3 regions of the Anoxybacillus sp. B2M1 genome follow, and region 1 is predicted to be linked to each of the others. Evidence: riboswitches for the same ligand, from Rfam matches in the RefSeq annotation. Region 1 holds a riboswitch; each other region holds the start of a gene.
The links. Region 1 has a riboswitch for S-adenosylmethionine ahead of metK (methionine adenosyltransferase). Riboswitches for the same ligand answer to the same signal wherever they lie in the genome.

Region 1 (5,479 bases):
CGTTCCACTTAGTAGAAAGCGTGCTTCCTAAAGTAAGCCGGAAAACAAATGAGGAGCGGTGCGCAAAATTGCCATGCATTGGAAAAAGACCGAATGATGCGGTAGCGGAGGTACAGCGTCGGGCTGTTGACTGGAGTGAAATTCGCCCGGAATGGGGGCTTGCGGGAAATGCCGCGTTTGTAATTGGCAGCCGTAGCCGAACAAAGCATTGCCATCTCGATGGAAGAGTATTTTTACACAGCTACGATTGGCGACAAGATCCTACTGGTGAGCTTCTCTCGGGCATTATCAGCGGACCGGCTACAGTAGGACAATGGATTAATTTGCAATATTACGCATCGACCGTTGCCCCTCACTATTACGGAAGCGGCAGCAAAACGACGCAGACGGTCACTTCCGGGATTGGAGTGATGCAAGGCAACGCCAGCGATTTGCTTACTGGGCTGCCTTGGCAGTCCGTAGCCGCTTCGGATCAGGAGTTATTTCATTCGCCGCTTCGATTGCTTGTTGTCATTGAAGCGCCGCGTTACTATATTGAGCGTTTGCTCACCGAGCACTTGCCTTTTTCTCAAAAAGTGAAAAACGGCTGGCTCCGTCTCGCATCGATTGATCCCGATAGCGGGGAATGGGTGTCGTGGGGACGCTCCCTATTTTAAAAGATATGGAAAAGCCGCTTGGTCCAAGTTATTGGTAAGCGGCTTTCCATATCATCAGGACCAAAATGGGTGAAGAGGAATTTTAACACATGTACCGAGAGTCTTCTCCCTCTTAACGAAGTGGAGGTGGGAGAGGTTTATGCTAGTTTTAGGGTTGCTACATGTACAAAAAAAAGGGGGGATCTACACGACGGAAGATACCCCCTAAATATTAAGCAATTGGTCCGCCAAGCTTTTCAATGCTTGGATCGACATTCGTAAATTTTTTGAAGTTTTCGCGGAATTTTGCGGCAAGATCTTTTGCTTTTTGCTCGTATGCTTCTTGATCAGCCCACGTATTTTTTGGAAGCAATACTTCATCAGGCACTCCAGGAACATGCGCCGGAATTTGCAAACCAAAAATTGGATCTTGTACCGTTTCGACGTTGTTCAGCTCGCCTTCAAGGGCTGCTTGCACCATTGCTCGCGTATATTGCAGTTTCATGCGGCTGCCGACTCCGTATTCCCCACCGGTCCAGCCTGTATTCACTAAAAACACTTGTACTTGATGCTCGTCGATTTTTTTGCCGAGCATTTCTGCATAACGTGTTGCTGGAAGCGGTAGGAACGGAGCTCCAAAGCAAGTCGAGAACGTTGCTTGCGGTGACGTAATGCCGCGTTCTGTGCCAGCCAATTTGCTTGTATAGCCGCTCAAGAAATGATACATCGCTTGTTCTTTTGTAAGCTTGCTGATTGGCGGTAAAACGCCGAATGCGTCAGCTGTCAAGAACACGATAGTTGCCGGATGGCCAGCGACGCTTGGATCAACAATATTGTCGATCGATTGAATCGGATACGCTGCGCGCGTATTTTCGGTCAACGTTGCGTTGTCGTAGTCAGGAATGCGTGTGTTTTCATCTAGAACGACGTTTTCCAGTACAGCGCCAAAGCGGATCGCATCAAAGATTTGCGGCTCTTTTTCACGTGAAAGATTGATGCATTTTGCATAGCAGCCGCCCTCAATGTTAAACACTCCGCTATTGGACCAGCCATGTTCATCGTCTCCAATTAAACGGCGCTTCGGATCGGCAGAAAGCGTCGTTTTTCCGGTTCCTGATAATCCGAAAAATAGTGCGACATCTCCTTCTGGACCGACGTTTGCCGAGCAGTGCATTGGTAAAATGTTTTGCTCTGGAAGAAGGAAATTCATCACAGAGAAAATGGATTTTTTAATTTCTCCCGCATATTCAGTACCGCCAATGAGCACGATGCGGCGTTCAAACGAAATGATAATAAACGTTTCTGATTTTGTTCCATCAACAGCTGGATCCGCTTTGAAGTTTGGTGCGGAAATGACTGTGAACTGTGCATCGTGTGTTTCCAGCTCTTCCTGTGTCGGACGGATAAAAAGCTGATGTGCGAATAAATTGTGCCAAGCAAATTCATTGATAACCTGAATAGGCAGGCGATAGGCCGGATCAGCTCCAGCGAAGCCTTTGAATACGAATATCTCATCTTTTTGCATTAAATAGTCGATGACTTTATGATATAATTGATCAAAGACTTCTTCGGAAATCGGTTGATTAACTGTGCCCCAATCGATTTTTTCTTTTGTGAAGGCTTCCGCTACAATATATTTATCTTTTGGTGAACGTCCCGTATATTTTCCAGTTGTAGTGGCAACCGCGCCAGTCGCTGTCAACATTCCTTCTTTGCGCTCAAGAACTTTTTCTACTAGTTGAGAAACAGACAAATTTTGCTGTATGTTTTGCCGTTGGAGCAGTATATTCAACTTATTGGTAACATCAACAATGCTCATCTACAAAACCTACCTTTTTGTAAAGTTATAAACCTGAAATTAGTATAACACATTTAAATAATTAGTCCATACTATTTAACGTAATTTTTCACGTTTATTTTTTGTCTATTTTGTTGCAAATACATATGGAGAAAATTACCCTGTGCAACATGAAAAAATTTTGCCGAATCATGTTGACTTTTTTTTGTTGATTAAGCTATGATAACATATTGAACGGTTACTCTTATCCCGAGTTGGTGGAGGGACAGGCCCAATGAAACCCAGCAACCGTCACAACAATTATACATGTGAAATGGTGCTAACCTGTGGCAAGGCATAGCCCTTGAACGATAAGAGTGAAAGGCGCGATATGAAAGCAAATCACCTTTCCTCGATATCGAAGGAAAGGTTTTTTCGTTTATATAAGCGGGGGAATGAGTGCCGTATCAATTTTTCAGTGATCAGAGGCGCAAAAGGCGGCGTCTCTTAAACATGAACATAAGAGGAGGAAAACAACGAATGTCAGCCAAACGCCGTTTATTCACTTCTGAATCTGTTACAGAAGGCCATCCTGATAAAATTTGCGACCAAATTTCCGACGCGATTTTAGATGCGATTTTAGCAAAAGATCCAAATGCCCGCGTAGCATGCGAAACAAGCGTAACAACGGGTCTTGTATTAGTGAGCGGAGAAATTACGACATCCACCTATGTGGATATTCCGAAAATCGTTCGCGATACGGTTCGCGAAATTGGTTATACTCGTGCGAAATTTGGCTTTGATGCTGATACATGCGCAGTATTGACATCGATCGACGAGCAATCACCTGATATTGCCATGGGTGTTGACCAGGCATTAGAGGCGCGTGAAGGTCAGATGACTGACGAAGAAATCGAAGCGATTGGCGCGGGCGACCAAGGATTGATGTTTGGATTTGCTTGCAATGAAACAAAAGAGCTTATGCCTCTGCCGATTTCGCTGGCGCACAAATTAGCTCGCCGTCTCTCAGAAGTGCGCAAAGAAGATATTTTGCCGTATTTGCGTCCAGATGGCAAAACGCAAGTAACAGTGGAATACGATGAAAATGGCAAGCCGGTACGCATCGACACGATTGTTGTTTCGACACAGCATCATCCAGAAATTACGCAGGAGCAAATCGTGCGCAATATTAAAGAACATGTGATTCAACCAGTTGTTCCAGCGGAATTAATCGACGAAAATACAAAATACTTTATCAATCCAACAGGTCGTTTTGTGATCGGCGGTCCACAGGGAGACGCTGGATTAACAGGCCGTAAAATCATTGTTGACACATATGGAGGCTATGCTCGCCACGGCGGTGGTGCGTTTTCAGGAAAAGATCCGACAAAGGTTGACCGTTCGGCAGCCTATGCTGCGCGTTATGTGGCTAAAAATATTGTCGCTGCTGGCCTTGCTGAAAAATGCGAAGTGCAGCTAGCCTATGCAATCGGCGTGGCAAAACCAGTGTCCATCGCCATTGATACATTTGGCACAGGAAAGGTATCTGAAGACATTTTAATTGAAGTGGTGCGCAATAACTTTGATCTTCGTCCTGCTGGCATTATTAAAATGCTTGATTTGCGCCGTCCGATTTACAAACAAACGGCGGCCTATGGTCACTTTGGCCGCGCGGATGTGGATCTTCCATGGGAGCGCACAGACAAAGCGGAAGCGTTAAAAGAGCAGGCTCTTGCATTGGCGAAGTGATAAGGCATCAAAAGAGAGTTACATGAATATGTAGCTCTCTTTCTCTTTTCTGTTTGATTTGCAACGAATGTTGATAAGGTTCGACTAATTTATTGTAATCAATGGTTAAAATAAATGTAACGTTCCAAATGTCCAAATCTGTGGTATAATTTTCGAGTTGAATATAAAGAAGTAGGTGAAACGGCATGTGCGGTTTTATAGGTTGTGTCCATGATCATCCAAAAACACTTGATGAACAATGGAAAAAAACGTTTGAAGAAATGAATGACATGATTACTCATCGCGGTCCTGACGATGATGGATATTTTTTTGATGAACATGTTCATTTCGGCTTTAGACGTCTCAGCATTATCGATTTAGAAGCTGGTCATCAGCCGTTATCGTATGAAAACGAAAAATATTGGATTATTTTTAATGGTGAAATTTACAACTATATTGAACTGCGTGATGAATTATTGCAAAAAGGATATCCATTTGCGACCCACTCCGATACAGAAGTCATTATTGCTTTATATAGCCATGAAAAAGAAAAAGCGGTCGAAAAGCTGCGCGGCATGTTTGCCTTTGTCATTTGGGACAAGGAAGAAAAATCGGTTTTTGCCGCTCGGGATCCTTTTGGAATCAAGCCATTCTTCTATATGGAAGAGGAAGACCGCACCTTTTTTGCATCGGAGAAAAAAAGCATTTTGCATGCGATAGAAAATGATTTACTTGACTATGAAGCATTGCAGCACTACTTAACATTTCAATATGTCCCTGAACCGATGACGATGTCTGCTGGAATCCGCAAGCTGGAGCCTGGCCACTATATCCAAAAGAAAATTGGTGAACCATTGACGATCCATCGCTACTGGAAAGCGAACTTTCAGCCCGTTGTTCAATCTGAAGATGAGCTTGTAAAAGAAATTCGCGAAGTATTATTTGATTCGGTGAAGGTGCATATGCGCAGCGATGTGCCTGTCGGATCATTTTTATCAGGAGGAATTGATTCATCGCTTATTGCTTCGATTGCCAAGCAATTTCATCCTGACATTAAGACGTTTTCTGTTGGCTTTGAGCGTGAAGGATTCAGCGAGATTGACGTAGCGAAGGAAACGGCGGAAAAACTGGGAGTCGAAAATATTAGCTATGTCATCTCTCCTCAAGAATATATGGATGAACTCCCAAAAATTATGTGGCATATGGACGATCCGCTTGCTGATCCGGCGGCTGTTCCGCTTTATTTCGTTGCTCGCGAGGCAAGAAAGCACGTAACCGTTGTCCTTTCAGGAGAAGGGGCTGACGAGTTATTTGGCGGCTACAATATTTACCGTGAGCC
Region 2 (5,479 bases), 1.8 Mb from region 1:
CAAAAACCGGATCGGCAAACGCTTCATTCACTTCCAGCTTTCCTTCGGCAACCGATTTAATCAGATGGACGCGTCCGCGCGGAGAATGCTGTTCTTGCCCCGTTTGTTCATAAGTTGGACAGGATTCCAAGCACATGCCGCAATGAACACAATCGGCCCATTTGCTTTCATCAGGAGGGTCATTCCAAAGATAATTCCCCAAGCTCGCCGCTGTACATGCCGGTGCTTGTTTTACATCGTTCTCTCTTACACTCACATTATATCCCTCCTACAAATCGTCCATGATTAAGAGTAGAATGGGGATCTATTTTTGTTTTAATACCTTCTAATAGGAAGAAATAAGACGGTTTTTCACCCCAAACCTCTACTTTTTGCCGAAGCGCCAACGGCAAATGTTTCACAATCACGTATCCGCCAAGCGGGATCACAAACTGACGAAGCCGCTCAATGGCAGCAACAATCTCTTCGCCCGTCCCTTTGATATATATTTGACATAGTCCATGCCCAAGACCGCCATGCGCCTCAACAGCTATATTCATAGCGTCTTGTAAAATATGGCTTGCTTTTATGACTTGAAGAGCATCGAGATTGACAACGCCGATTTTCAAAGCAGCCTCTATTTCGTTGCTGCTTCCGCTTTCCCTCCCATTCGGAGCGATGGTGTAAAATTGTCTCCAAAATGCTCGCGCTTCTTTTAATGGTAAAATCGTTATGTTTGTTTTGGCTGGCTGAATGCGCTTGACAAAATTCTCCTGGTAATGGACAGCGCTTTCGACATCTTCAAAGCTGATCGCTACTGTATAAGCATGATTTCCTGTTAACCGCTCCGATAAAGAAGGGCTTAACAATTCCAGGGATGTCGGTTCCATCAGCGAATCTAGCAATTCCACAGCAAAAGCGCGTATTTCTTCCATCTTTCCTTCTTGAAAGGATAATAGAATAAGGCTTTCATATTTCGGAAGCGGGCGAAGCTTCAACGTTACTTCCGATATCACTCCGAGCGTCCCCATAGAACCGATAAACAGCTTATTCATATCATAGCCAGCCACATTTTTAACCACTTTGCCGCCCGAGCGGATAATCGTTCCATTCGGGTAAACAATTCTCATTCCAATGACGCTGTCGCGAGCAGAACCATAACGAAATCGTTTCGGACCGCTGTCGTTCGCTGCAATCACTCCACCAATCGTGGCATATTCTGGCCATATCGGATCTAACGCGATCGTTTGGTTATATTCGGCTAAATATTCCTGCAAAGATTGAAATGGTGTCCCGGCTTTAACCGTTAATGTCATGTCACCAACGTTATGCTCGACAACTCCTTTATATTCCGCCAGTAAAAGCAAAAGATCGGCGACTTCCGTTCCCCCGCCAAATCCTCTCTTCGTTCCGCCGCCGGCAATCGTTACTTTTTTTCCATGGTTGTCTGCATACATTAAAACATTGGAAATCTCCTCTTCCGACTGCGGACAAACGGTGATCCGACCGCTATTTCCCAGCGGATGTCCCACATCTTCTTCTACTTGAACGTGGCTGTCGCGCAAAATCGCCTTTAATTCTGATAAAAATTCTGTGGCGAGCAATCCTCACACCCCTTATTGTTTTGTAATAAGAAACATCGTTTCTATAATTTCGTGCAACGAATCCTTTAAGCATGATCATTGAAATGTATACTACTTACCATTTATTTAATCACTTTTTCCACTATTTTTCAATTAATTTTTAGAATTTATAAAATAGTATAAATATATCATTAGTGCTGATGATCTATTATGCTACTAAAAACAGAATGATCTTCCTGCTTCTTCTCTCGAACAAGAAACGCCAGTGAACCTATTCATTTGCCCACAAAGCGTTCCTTAGATGAAAATAAATGGCTTGAACAGCTTTTTTACCTGCGGGAGGGTCACATAATTAGCAACGCCTCCTTCTGAATCGTTACATTCACTGGAGTTTTCGTGAGAATCTCGCCATCGCTTTGGACAATTATCGGCGGTTCAGCGATAATTTCTACCTGTTTTCCTTTGATCATGGTGACACTTGGATGTGAAACATGCTTTCCTTTATACGCTTTTGGAAACGTGCGTAACAGCTCCCATTTTGTGACGCTATGTACGATACAAATGTCAAAAAGTCCGTCATAGTAACAAGCATCCGGACATATTTTAATCCCTCCGCCGTAATTCGGAGTATTAGCAATGGCAATGAACCATACATTTGAAAAAAATTGAACCTCCCCGTCAATTTTTAATTGAATGCGGACGGGACGATATTGGAATAAAGCATGCAAAACGCTCAATCCATAGGAAAGATCGCCTAACCTAACGAGATTTAATAAATCTTTATATTTAGCGGCATTGTTGATCTCCGCCACTTTGCCGTCAAATCCGATTCCCGTCACAGTCATGCAGTATTCTTCGCCAATTTTTCCAACGTCCATTTTTCTTTTCTTTCCTTTTAAAATACGTTCCAACGCCCTTTTATAGTCCATCGGTATATCAAGAGCCCTTGCTAAATCATTTCCTGACCCTGCCGGAATAATCCCTAAAGGTATATTCGAATGAATGAGCCCGTTTGCCACATCATGGATTGTGCCATCGCCGCCAACGGCGACAACCGCATTGCATGCTTCAGAAGAAAACTCCTTCACTATTTCTACCGCATGTTTTGGACGTTCTGTAAAACGAACTTGATAATTTACCTGCTTCTCTTGAAGCAGCTTTTCAACCTTTTTCCAAACTTTCAGCCCTTTTCCGTTTCCCGAGATTTTATTAACAACAAAATAATAGATCATATCGATCGTTCCCTCTAATCAAAGATCGTAACATGAAAATCCCAAACAAGGTCCCGCTTTACATCGGGACGCTTGTTTTTCTCTTTTTACTTTACCAATTTGAGAATTCCGGCCATTTGCTGCTCGTGCCGAAGAAAAAATAAAGGCCCTACCGTTTTTCCTCATGAACGGTACTCTAAGCGATGGCAACCGTCCTTTTTTCTTGTTTCATTCCCTCTCGCTAAGGTAAGGTTTCGAAGGGATCAATGAGCATAGCGACATGCCATTTAGGAGACAAGAACCGCCCATTTCGCTGAGTCAATCTCATTCCGCTGACATTCGTTTCCATGTCTTTTCCTCGAATACCAGCATGCTCATCTATTTCGACTTCCATAGCTCCCTCTCCTTTTTCTTTTCTAACGTTTTTAATCAATCTGCCCGACCGGCAGCCCTTGCTCTCTTAGCTCCCGCCAAATGTAACGATCGAGCGCATAGGGCTCTTCTGCTTTGAACACTTCCACTTCCGCCAACGTAAGTAACAGTTGAAACGGTTTTCCAAATGCTTGCCCATACAATAGAAAAAAGTTCGTATGGTGATCAATGTAAAAAATCGCTGTAGAATCCCATTGACGAAGCTGACGTTTTACACCGCTGGCAACATGTAAAGCGAATGAAGCAGCTTTCATATGGCACGCCATGTACCTGCGGATCGTTTCGCTCATCAGTCTCGCCCCTTTCTCAATAAGGATGGTCACAAACGGCTCTGCCAAAATAAAAAGCTCTTTCCGCCATGAATGACGCGAAAAGAGCTTGAAGCCGTCCTTATCATTCAAAGCGAAGCGCTTTGCGGGTAGGAGCACCTTGCGTCAAGCGCAGGTTGCTGTGAAGTCATTGAGCCCGATCTCTCGTTCACTCTTGATAAGACTTATTCAGTTATTCCTATGCTACCATTATTTTATGGAAATGACAACCATTTTTTAATTTCCAAAAAAAGGATGAACAACATCAAAATGACAAGGACTTCTTCATTACGATCGACCATCGTCGCCAGATCATTCGTCCTATTCCTAGCCCCCGCTAGATGATCCCCTTTCTTTTATAGGGACATATAAATGAACTTTACACTTTCCTTCCGGATCTGTTTCTGGATTATTCATACAAAATTCCAGGCACGGCCTATCATCCGCATCATACTCACTATTTGGCAACCACTGTCCAAATAAACTTTGATACGCAATCGCTAATTTATCAATCGTATCGTAAAACTGATATAAGGCATATAATCCGCCAGGTATTGTTTTATATTGAATATCGGGATCTTCATCTCCCTTGAAACCGGTCGGCAGCGTCACACACGCATCATAGCGGCAAGCAAATTCTTCTACAACAAGTGGATCATCCAATGAGATGCCAATAAAATCGTGCTCTGGCGGATACAATCCGTTTCGGTTTGCCCATTCGTTTAATTGATTCCATGCATAATACGTTTCTAAATAACTACCCACATGCCTAACAAAAGCCACTTCATAGTCAGGAAGCTCTTTAATCGTTATATTCATGCTCCATATTCTCCTTAATAAATGATGGTTAGCGTAAGTATAACGGATCGGAGCAGACCATTCTTCTTGATTCTTGCTTATATCTAATGAAATATTGCGATTTTGATGTTTTTTTCTTACGTCACTGGGAACCATGTGAAAATGTTGTTTAAAAGCAGCATTAAAATTTGAAACGGAGCCAAAACCACAGAGATTGGAGATTTCCAAGATAGATTTAGTCGTTTCAGTTAAGTAATACACCGACTTTTGCAGACGAATTTTTTTCACATAAGACATCGGTGTCATTCCAACAATCGAAGTGAAGATACGATTAAAATGATATTTCGAAAAATGGGAAACGTTGGCTAATGTATCAAGATGAATAGGCTCGTCATAATGATCATGAATATACTTGACGGCTCTTTCAATTCTTTCATAATAATCCCTTCTCATTTCATTGCCTCCTAATATTCGCTGAACCCTACTCTTTTGCTAATAGTATCGCATGGGAGCTATCACGATTTTCCCTCGTTCTTCAGCGGCAACTCTAACACCATTATGTTTGTAAATAATTCTAATTGCACCGTTTCTAATGACTGTTCTTGAAGTGCCGTTCTTCATTACATCTTCAACAACATTTGTCGGAATCCCTCCCGTTTGATGCCCTCTTGCATATCCTATTGGCTGTCCAGTCACTGCCGCATTTTCCGAAACCGACAACACTTTGCCCCATGGATCCTAGCTGTAATTCGCAACCGTCGTGCCGTTTTCGTCGACAATGCCGACGACGTCGCCGCGGTAGTTGGTGACGTAGTAGAACGGATCGCCGTTTTGGTTCGTCACCGTATTTGGTTTCCTGTTCGCCCACGTAAACGCCCATACGGTTTGGCGGTTGTTCAATTTTTCGTACGATTAGTTCTCTTTGGTTTGATTGATAACAGTGTCAACTTGACAATTGGCAACCGCTGCATCATACCAAGATGCTTTTTCTTTCAAGCTCCTAAAAGCCTTTCTAACAGGAATGCTCTTTGTATCGAACTAGATTTTCTGCAATGTGAAATGGGTGACAAACGAATGTCTGTCACCCATTAGTTTTTCCATCCCTCTAACTATTGATAAATAACTATAGAACATCTTTTTCGATACGAATTAATATTTAAATGTTATC
Region 3 (5,479 bases), 1.4 Mb from region 1:
GCTGGATAAATTGTTCCATATCTTCCTTTTCGTCGCGATCCGGATCTGCAAGGCAGATATCGATGACATGAGCGCCGTTTTTTACTTGCGTTCGAGCAATTTCCGCTGCTTCTTCATATTTTCCTTCCGCAATCAAACGTTTAAATTTGCGAGAGCCGATGACGTTTGTTCGTTCGCCGACAAAAAGCGGGCGCATCGTTTCATCGTAAATAAGTGGCTCGATTCCTGAAACAGCATGAACGGAGAATGAGGTTGGAATCGTGCGCGGAGCGACATCGCGAACCGCTTCAGCGATAGCGCGAATATGAGACGGCGTTGTGCCACAGCAGCCGCCGACGATATTGAGCCAGCCTTTCTCAGCAAAGCGGCGGATTTTTTTGGCTAACATATCCGGTGTTTCGTGATAATGCCCTTCTTCATCCGGGAGCCCGGCGTTTGGATAACAGCTGACGGCTGTATCGGCTAGTTGAGAAAGAGAACGCAAGTGATCAGTCATAAACTCCGGCCCAGTTGCACAGTTGAGCCCAATGGCAAATGGCTTCATATGGCGGACGGAAATAAAAAACGATTCAATTGTTTGTCCCGCCAGCGTCGTTCCCATCGGTTCAATCGTCCCGGATATCATAAGCGGAACAATTTTTCCTGTCTTTTGAAATGCTTGTGAAATGCCGATAAAACCCGCTTTTACGTTAAGTGTATCTTGACACGTTTCTAAAAGCAGAAGATCGACGCCGCCGATTAATAGGCCGCGCGCTTGCTCTTCATAGGCGGCTACAAGTTGGACAAATGTTGTCCCCCCGGTAACAGAAAGGGTTTTCGTTGTTGGACCCATCGAACCGGCGACAAACCGCGGCCAGCTTGAAGTGGAATGGCGTTCGGCCGCCCGCTTAGCCAGTTTGGCTGCTTCTATATTTAATTCAAGCGCCATATGGCCAAGCCCATATTCGTCTAACACTATGCTGGTAGCACCGAACGTATTGGTTTCAATGATATCGGCTCCCGCTTCAAGATAGGCTTCGTGAATCTGTGCAATGACATGAGGGGAGGTCACCGATAAATATTCATTGCATCCTTCGTATGATTCGCCGCCAAAATCAGCAGCCGTAAGCTCGGCGCTTTGAATCATCGTTCCCATTGCTCCATCCATTACTAAAATTTTCTTTTTCAGCTGATCATACAGTTGGCTAGCCATGATGAAGTACCTTCCTTTCTGAAATCGAACGTTCTTTTTCTTGAATATAGCGAACGAGCTCGACTGTCATTTCATAGCGCAAAAACGGCGTAATTAAATAAATGCCGCGAAATAAATCAAAAGCCGCATCGATGAGCGATTTGGCGATGGCAATTCCTTCTCTTGCCGATTGAATCGGATCATGGGCGCAAGCCGCCATTCGGGAACGAATATCGTCCGATAACGTGATTCCCGGTACTTCGTGATGCAGAAAGTCGGCGTTACGTGCGCTTGTAAGCGGCATAATGCCGATATAAATCGGCGCTTCAAGATGTTTCGTTGCCTCGTATACCTCTTCGATTTTTTGTTCGGAATAGAGCGGCTGCGAAATAAAGTAGTGGGCGCCGCACTGAATCTTTTTCTCAAGCCGCTGCACCGCTTTATCTAAATAACGGACATTCGGATTGAAGGCCGCAGCGATAGAGAAGTTGGTTTTTTGCCCAAGCGGCTGACCGGAGTAGGAAATCCCTTCATTAAATTGGCGAATCAGCTGAATTAAATCAAATGATGACAAATCATACACAGATGTTGCGCCAGGAAATTCGCCGATTTTGGATGGATCTCCGGTGACAGCAAGTACATCCGTAATGCCAAGTGTATGCAGTCCCATTAAATGAGATTGCAGACCAATCAGATTGCGGTCGCGGCATGTAATGTGGATCAGCGGACGGATGCCTAGCTGTTGCTTAATAAGAGTTCCGAGCGCGACATTGCTGATGCGCGGAGTAGCTAAAGAATTATCAGCCAGCGTTAGGGCATCAATATTCGTTTCTTTTAGTGCTTTCGCTCCTTCCAAAAATTTTCCGATGCCCAGCTTTTTCGGCGGATCTAATTCAACAATGACCGACCGCCGTTTTTTTACGATGTCTTCTAAAGGCGGTTCAGATTTTGGCTCTGCTGATGGAATCGAGATGGTTGCTTGCTGCTGTTTTACTTGTTTCGTTTGAATGGGCGTGCGATCAATCAAGGCTTGTGCCATCGCCGCAATATGTTTAGGCGTCGTTCCGCAGCAGCCGCCGATCAAGCGGACGCCTTGTTCGCGAAAGGAGAGAGCCGTTTCCTTAAAATATTCAGCGTTCGTTTCATAAACAAGGCGGCCGTCGCGATAATCCGGAAGGCTAGCATTCGGATAAGCAGAAAGGAATGCTGTGCTAGGAAGCGGCACGGCTTCAAGAGAACGAATCATATGATACGGACCAAGATGGCAGTTTAATCCAACTACATCGGCCCCCAATTGCTCCAATTGGGAAAGCGCATCGCTGAGCGGAGTTCCGTCTTGCAGCACGCCAACATCGTGAAGGGTCACATGGGCGATAATCGGTAATGTTGTTTCTTTCCGGGCGATAGCGAGCACCGTTTGAAGCTCCTCTAAGTCGTAATAGGTTTCAAGCAGAATTCCATCTACTTCTTCGTGCAAAAGCACGTACAACTGCTCCCGAAACGTCCGTTTCACTTCTTCAAGAGTGATGGCGCTTTTCTTGAATGTGCGAAGACCGCCGATGGTTCCAAGAACATAGGCACGGCCTGAGGCCGCTTGTTTCGCTAGCTTTACAGCTGCGCGGTTGATTTCTTTTACATCGTCCTCCAATCCATAGCGTGCTAGCTTCATATAGTTTGCGCCATATGTATTGGTTTGAATGACTTCTGCGCCAGCGTCAAGATAAGCTTCATGAATATGGATAATATCTTCTGGTTTGGAGAGATTCAATTCTTCAAAACATCGGTCAATTCCATGGGAGTATAATAAAGTTCCCATCGCCCCATCGGCGATGATGATTCGTTTCTGCAATTCTTCTAAAAATCCCATGCGTATCACTCCTTCGTCTTCTTAAAAAATAAAAAAAGCCTTCTAAAAATAAGAAGAAGACTTCGGGTTGCTCCTTCTTATCTTCCAAGCATCAAGCCTGTCTGGAATTAGCACCTTGACATACGGTCAGGTTGCTGAGAGTTCACAGGGCCAGTCCCTCCCTCTCTCTTGATAAGAAAAATGGTATGCAATTTTCAATCAATGCGTTATTTATAATTTAAATAATTTTTAGAAAATATTCAACTGCAAATTTTGATTATTTTTTAGATGGAACGGATCAGTGCTCAAAAGGCGACGATCAGGCAAAGTTTGTGGACTTACGCCGGGAAATCTATAGTTCGCATTTTGGTTATAAAAACAGCCTAATTCGGAGGAATTAGGCTGTTAAGACGAAGCGCACAAACCCCTATCGATAGTTGACAAATTGTACATCAATCGGCAAATCAGCTTCACGGATCGCTGTGATCACTTTTTGCAGATCATCTTTGCTTTTGCCGCTGACGCGGATTTGATCTTCTTGAACTTGGCTTTTTACTTTTAAGCCTGTGTTTTTAATAATCGTATTAATTTTTTTCGCATGCTCTTTGTCAATGCCTTGAACAAGGCTGGCACGTTGACGGACCGTTCCTCCTGAGGCTGGTTCTATTTTTCCGTATTGAATATTTTTGATAGAGACCCCGCGCTTAATCAGTTTGCCGATTAATACATCTTTCAATTGCTCAAGTTTGAATTCATCGTCGGAAACGAGGATCAGTTCGTCTTTTTCTAAGGAAATGTCACTTTTGCTTCCCTTGAAATCGTAGCGGTTTTGAATCTCCTTCATGGCGATATGAATGGCGTTAGTAACTTCAGATAAATCTACTTTGGATACGATATCAAATGAGCTTTCTTTCGACATATATTACCTCCAGTAAAATTTGGTCATTTCGTTCTTATTATAGTAAAATGTAGCATGATAAACAATAAAAAGGAAGATGCATCCATGAAACAACTTATACCAGGAGAAATAAGAACATTAACTGTAAAGCGGGAGGTTCCGTTTGGCTGGTTTTTAGCGAGCGGTCAGGAAGAAGTGTTGCTTCATCAAGCGGAGATAGACCGTCCACTTGCAATCGGAGAAGAGGTCCATGTCTTTTTATATCACGACCATCAAGGACGGTTGAGCGCTACAATGAAATCACCCAAAATAACAAAGGATACATATCATTGGGTGGAGGTGGTTGATGTTGTTCCAAAGCTCGGTGTTTTTGTTGACATTGGCATATCAAAAGATGTGCTTGTGTCTAGCGATGATTTGCCTCCGCTTTTGTCACTATGGCCGCAGCGAGGGGATCAGTTATATTGTTCGTTAAAGACAGATCGGAAAGGGCGCTTGTTGGCTAACTTGGCGGATGAGGAAACAATCCGGCAGCTTGCTACGAAAGCTTCGGAGTCCGTCTTTAATCAAAATGTGCGCGGTCGCATATATCGTGTGATCAAAGCTGGAGCGTCTATGATCTCAGATGTGGGTTATATCGGTTTTATCCACGAATCTCAACGCAGGAGAGAACCGCGTCTTGGCGAAGTGGTCGAAGGGCGTGTCATCGCTGTCAAAGAAGACGGTACAATGAATGTGTCGTTGCTGCCGCGCAAGCACGAAAGCATCGACGAAGATGCAGGAATGATTTATCGTTACCTTGAAAGCAGAGGAGGGGCCATGCCCTATCATGATAAAAGCAATGCAGAGGATATTCAAGCGCGCTTTCAAATGAGTAAAGCCGCGTTTAAAAGAGCATTGGGACGGCTTATGAAAGAAGATAGGATTTATCAAGAAAATGGCTGGACTTATATCAAGCATAAGGAAGAATAGAAGCGGGGGTACAATACTCCGCTTTTTTTGTGCAGGGCTAAAAAGATCTCCTATATCGCCGATAAAAATAGTGGATAGATTACAGCATAAGGGGATAAATCGATGAAGCAACTACGTCTTATCATTGTTATGATGGTGGTCGTGTGCCTTTTTTCAGGATGTTCAGCGCAGGAAACGGCCACAACAAAAGAAAGAGTAAAAGTCGGTATTATGTTGTCTGACGTCGGACTTGGAGATCAATCGTTTAGTGATTCTGCTTTCAATGGATTGATGAAAGCGCGCAACGAGCTTGGCATTGTGTTCGATTATCGCGAATTGCAGGATACGAAAACGTATGAGCAAGGGCTAAAAGAATTGGTCGAAGAGGGAAATGATATTGTCATCGGCCTCGGATTCATGGTGCAAGAGGATTTGGAAAAAGTAGCGAAGCAATATCCAAAGCAGCCTTTTATTCTAGTGGATGCTGTGTCCAATTTGAAAAACGTGACTTCGATTACGTTTAAGGAAGATGAAGGAAGCTTTTTAGCCGGAGTAGTCGCGGCGTTAGCGACCAAAACGAATCAGGTTGGCTTTATTGGCGGAGACGATGTAC

Region 2: linked by a shared signal. The riboswitch ahead of GFC28_RS07395 (hypothetical protein) and the one ahead of metK (methionine adenosyltransferase) in region 1 are both predicted to bind S-adenosylmethionine.
Region 3: linked by a shared signal. The riboswitch ahead of GFC28_RS08950 (bifunctional homocysteine S-methyltransferase/methylenetetrahydrofolate reductase) and the one ahead of metK (methionine adenosyltransferase) in region 1 are both predicted to bind S-adenosylmethionine.

The regions. Positions count from the first base shown of each region.
Region 1 covers NZ_CP015435.1:3,298,885-3,304,363, forward strand. Annotated here, with positions in the region: gene GFC28_RS16090 (DUF2309 domain-containing protein) at 1-656, shown strand, start outside; gene pckA (phosphoenolpyruvate carboxykinase (ATP)) at 868-2,454, opposite strand; SAM riboswitch class I at 2,675-2,790, shown strand; gene metK (methionine adenosyltransferase) at 2,953-4,161, shown strand; gene asnB (asparagine synthase (glutamine-hydrolyzing)) at 4,347-5,479, shown strand, end outside.
Region 2 covers NZ_CP015435.1:1,536,316-1,541,794, forward strand. Annotated here, with positions in the region: gene GFC28_RS07380 ((Fe-S)-binding protein) at 1-256, opposite strand, end outside; gene GFC28_RS07385 (FAD-binding oxidoreductase) at 258-1,583, opposite strand; gene GFC28_RS07390 (diacylglycerol/lipid kinase family protein) at 1,907-2,794, opposite strand; gene GFC28_RS19230 (hypothetical protein) at 3,015-3,167, opposite strand; gene GFC28_RS07395 (hypothetical protein) at 3,199-3,495, opposite strand; SAM riboswitch class I at 3,593-3,698, opposite strand; gene GFC28_RS18750 (AraC family transcriptional regulator) at 3,841-4,764, opposite strand; gene GFC28_RS07405 (hypothetical protein) at 4,804-5,031, opposite strand; gene GFC28_RS07410 (hypothetical protein) at 5,461-5,479, opposite strand, start outside.
Region 3 covers NZ_CP015435.1:1,851,282-1,856,760, reverse strand. Annotated here, with positions in the region: gene metH (methionine synthase) at 1-1,192, opposite strand, end outside; gene GFC28_RS08950 (bifunctional homocysteine S-methyltransferase/methylenetetrahydrofolate reductase) at 1,185-3,038, opposite strand; SAM riboswitch class I at 3,113-3,216, opposite strand; gene GFC28_RS08945 (YajQ family cyclic di-GMP-binding protein) at 3,445-3,936, opposite strand; gene GFC28_RS08940 (CvfB family protein) at 4,021-4,887, shown strand; gene GFC28_RS08935 (BMP family lipoprotein) at 4,990-5,479, shown strand, end outside.